One region of the Massilia sp. genome, then DNA from elsewhere that is predicted to be linked to it. Evidence: predicted binding sites of a transcription regulator. Region 1 holds the regulator's gene; the other holds the start of a gene.
The links. Region 1 encodes sigma-54, which starts transcription at its own class of promoters, with help from an activator protein. Its sites were predicted from a motif close to TGGCANGNAANCTGCTTT; they were not measured.

Region 2: a site for sigma-54 is predicted at 851-868, ahead of ACK4S9_RS16590 (PEP-CTERM sorting domain-containing protein). Genes of this name have one in related genera too.

Annotation. Positions count from the first base shown of each region.
Region 1 covers NZ_JBKBOV010000021.1:55,204-57,402, reverse strand. Annotated here, with positions in the region: gene hpf (ribosome hibernation-promoting factor, HPF/YfiA family) at 1-90, opposite strand, end outside; gene ACK4S9_RS12895 (RNA polymerase factor sigma-54) at 149-1,624, opposite strand; gene lptB (LPS export ABC transporter ATP-binding protein) at 1,640-2,199, opposite strand, start outside.
Region 2 covers NZ_JBKBOV010000033.1:5,674-7,872, reverse strand. Annotated here, with positions in the region: gene ACK4S9_RS16595 (CocE/NonD family hydrolase) at 1-738, shown strand, start outside; gene ACK4S9_RS16590 (PEP-CTERM sorting domain-containing protein) at 911-1,774, shown strand; gene ACK4S9_RS16585 (alpha/beta fold hydrolase) at 1,904-2,199, opposite strand, start outside.

The DNA of each region.
Region 1 (2,199 bases):
ATGGCGGGTGATGCGCTCGAGCTTATTCTGAACGTATTCACGGATGGCGGGGGTGACTTCGAGATGGTGGCCGCTGATTGTGAGGTTCATACACACTCCTTTGGGAAGGTGCCCTGCCCGCGCCACAAGGTGAGAGTGGGCAGGTGCTTTACAGGGATTTGCGGAGGCTGACGGGCGGAATCTTGAGCGCTTCGCGGTATTTGGCAACCGTCCGGCGCGCAATGACCATACCTTGTTCCCCGAGCATCTCCGCGATCTTGCTGTCGGATAGAGGATTCCTAGGGTCTTCTGCTCCTGTCAATTGCGCAATAAGCGCGCGGATCGCCGTCGAGGAGGCTTCTCCCCCCGCTTCGGTGGCGACGTGGCTTCCGAAGAAGTACTTCAGCTCGAACATGCCGTGCGGGGTCAGCATGTATTTCTGAGTGGTTACACGCGAGATCGTGCTCTCGTGTAGGCCTAGTGTATCAGCTATCTCACGCAAAACAAGAGGGCGCATGGCAACCGCGCCGTGGCTGAAAAAGTTGCGCTGGCGCTCGACGATTGCCTCGGCAACACGCAGGATCGTGTCGAAGCGCTGGCGCATGTTCTTGATCAGCCACTTGGCTTCCTGCAGCTGCGCGCCCATCTGGCTCTCGCTCCTGCCCTGCTTGAGCAGGTTCGCGTACAGCGAGTTGACGCGCAGCTTGGGCATGACGTCCGGGTTCAGCGCTACCTGCCAGCCGTTCTTGGCGCGGCGCACGATCACGTCCGGCACCACGTAGTCCGAGACCCCCGAGCCGAAGGCCGCGCCCGGATGCGGATTGCATCGGCGCACCACGGCCTGCACCTCGCGCAGGTCTTCGTCGTCGCAGCCGAGCGCCTTTTTCAGCTTGGTGTATTCGCGCTGGGCGAACCAGGTCAGGTACCCTTCGACGATCGTCAAGGCGAGGCGCCGCGTCACCAGGGGCACGCCCGGCATGCCGCGGATCTGCAGGGCCAGGCATTCGGCCGCGCTGCGCGCGCCCACGCCCACCGGGTCCAGGCTCTGCACCAGCGCCAGCGCGCAGCGCAGCTCGTCCATCTCGATCTCGAGTTCTTCCGGCAGGCGCGCATGGATCTCGTCGAGCGGCTCTTCCAGGTAGCCGTTGTCGTCGAGCGCATCGATCACCAGCTCGGCCAGCGCGCGGTCGCGCAGGCTGCAGCCGGTGAGCCGGATCTGTTCGGCCAGGTGTTCGCGCAGCGTGACGCCGTCGGCTTCCAGCTGCGGGCGGCCATCCTCGTCGTCGCCGCTACGCGCGCCGCCGCCTTCACCGCCCCAGTCCATGTCGGCATCGCCCCGCTCGCCGTGGTCCTCGCCGTCCGCGCCTTCGTGCTCGCCCTTGGCGCCGTCCTGTCCCTCCGCACCCGGCTGCGCGGCCGGCGCGTCGCCATTGGCCGGCGCGGTATTGATCGCGCCGTCGGCCAGCAGCCGCACCGAACGGTCGAGCGGATCGTCGAGCCGTTCGAGCAGCGGGTTGTCGTGCAGGATCTGCTCGATCTCCTGGTGCAGTTCGAGCGTGGACAGCTGCAACAGGCGGATCGACTGCTGCAGCTGTGGCGTGAGCGCCAGGTGCTGCGAGGTGCGTAACTGCAGGGACTGTTTCATGCCTGGTGCTCTTGATTACATCCTGAAATGCTCGCCGAGATACACGCGCCGCACCGACTCGTTGGCGATGATGTCGTCAGGGCGGCCCGAGGCCAGCACGGCGCCCTGGTTGATGATGTAGGCGCGGTCGCAGATGCCGAGCGTCTCGCGCACGTTGTGGTCGGTGATCAGGACGCCGATGTTGCGCTCCTTCAGGAAGCGCACGATGCGCTGGATCTCGATCACCGCGATCGGATCGACGCCGGCGAAGGGTTCGTCGAGCAGCACGAAACGCGGATTGGTCGCGAGCGCGCGCGCGATCTCGACGCGGCGCCGCTCGCCGCCCGACAGCGACAGCGCCGGGTTCTCGCGCAGCTTCTCGATCTGCAGTTCGGCCAGCAGGGTGTCGAGGCGCTCGTTGATCTGGTCCTTGCCCAGCGCCTTGCCGTCCTCGTTGCGCTGCAGTTCGAGCACGGCGCGGATGTTCTCCTCCACCGTCAGCTTGCGGAACACCGAGGCTTCCTGCGGCAGGTAGGACAGGCCCAGCACCGCGCGCCGGTGGATCGGCAGGCTCGAGATGTCGGTGCCGTTGATGT
Region 2 (2,199 bases), on a different contig from region 1:
GCGACAACCCCGCACGTGCGCTACTTCGAGATGGGCGCCAACCGCTGGCAGAGCGCCGGCACCTGGCCGCCCGAGAAGGCCAAGCCGATGCGCCTGTACCTGCGCTCCGGAGGGCGCGCCAATTCCCTGTACGGCGACGGCCGCCTGACGACCGAGGCGCCGGGCGCGAACGAGGCCGCCGACCGCTACCGCTACGATCCGATGAACCCGGTGCAGACCATCGGCGGCGGCGACTGCTGCAACGGCGGCATCGTGGTCCCGGGCGCCTTCGACCAGCGGCCGGTCGAGGCGCGCAGCGACGTGCTGGTCTACACCAGCGATCCGCTGCCGGCACCGGTGAGCGTGGCCGGCTTCGTGGATGCGGTGCTGAAGGTCTCGTCGAGTGCGAAGGACACCGACTTCGCGGTGAAACTGGTCGACGTGGCCCCGGACGGCACCGCCTGGATCATCGGCGACACCATCTTCCGCGCGCGCTACCGCAACGGCTTCGACCAGCCGGCGCCCTTGACCCCGGGCGAAATCGTGACCATCCGCCCGAGCCCGATCGCCACCGCGATCCAGTTCGGCGCCGGCCACCGCATCCGGGTCGAGGTCACCTCGTCCAACTTCCCGAAGTTCGTGCGCAACCTGAACACGGGCGGGCCGAACGAAAGCGAGAAAGCCGGGGTCATCGCGGACAACGCGGTGCATCACGACGCCGGCAACCAGAGCTACATCGAGCTACCGGTCGTGCGCTGATGCAGCGCCGCTCCCTCCGGCAGGCCGGCGCCTGTCGGAGTTACTTACACATCCTGGATAAACTGCGTTCCACGATGATGTAAGTACCTGATTATGCGACAGTTGTCGTTCCTGGAATACTTATTGCTATGAGATAAGCGCTGTTCTATTCCTATAATCAACCGGGGGTATCATGAAAGTCTCGATCAGTCGCATTACCGCGCTGGGCATTGCCGCCATCTTCACCATGCCTGCGGCGCACGCCACCGTCGTCACCGCCAATAGTCCGGGCGGCGACGCCTACACCTTCGCCGGCGGCTCCCCTGGCGGCGGCCAGGCGGTCGGCACCAGCGGCTGGTATTACAACAATGTGCGCTCGAATGCGGTCATCGGAATCGACGGTGACTACCCGCGTTCGGGTAACGGCTCGGTGTCCTTCACCGCGCCAGCCGGCAGCAAGGCCGACATCGAATACCTGCCGGGCGCCGTGAAGGTCGGCAGCCTGTACGCGTCGACGAGCTCACTCGGCCTGTTCTCGACGCTGCAGTCGATGTCCTACGACTGGTATCGGGACGCCACCAGCGCCGCCGCTGCCAACCTGCATCCTTCTCTGCGCGTGCTGCTCGATCGGGACGGCAACCTCGCAACCACGAATGACCGTGGCGGACTGGTCTTCGAACGTTCCTACAATACCCCGGGCGCGGTGCCGGTCGACGCTTGGCAGTCCGATACCGTGAGCGCCAGCACCAAGATGTGGAATTTCAGCCTCGGCCTGGGCAGCGAATACGACCTCAACGGCAACGGATACGCGTTCGACAGCAGCCTGGCCGACTGGCAGGCGTTCATGCCGAACGCGCTGATCATCGGTTTCAGCTCCGGCGTGGGCAGCGGCTGGGGCGCCTACAACGGTGCGGTCGACAACATCTCGTGGACCATTGCCGGCCTCACCACCACCACCAATTTCGAGCGCAGCGCCGACGTGCCGGAACCCGCCAGCCTGGGCCTGCTCGCGATCGGCCTGGCCGGTCTGGCGCTGCGCCGTCGCAAGCCGAACTGAACCGCTCCAAACCGCATCCCCAGGAGAGCAAGGGCTTTCCTGGCGGAGGGCGCGGCGCCGCGCCGTTTGCCGCCGCGCCGCTCCTCCATCCATCGTCGAACCGGCGCTACGTCAAGCCGGCATCACTGTTCAGTGGACCAGGAAGTCCAGCACCATGCGGTTGAACGCGTCCGCGTGTTCCCACTGGACCCAGTGGCCGCAGCGGTTGAAGACGTGCAGCTGCGCGTCCGGGATGCCGGCGATCAGTTTCAGTCCGGTGTCCATGGCCACGAAGCGGTCGTCGCGGCCCCAGATCACCAGGGTCTTTGCCTTGATCTCTCCCAGGCGCGGGCCGTAGTCGGTGAACTGTTTCGGGTTCGCGGCCAGGCTCGCCAGGAAGTTCTCCAGGTGGTCGCGGCGCGCCAGGATGTTGGCCAGGCGCTGCT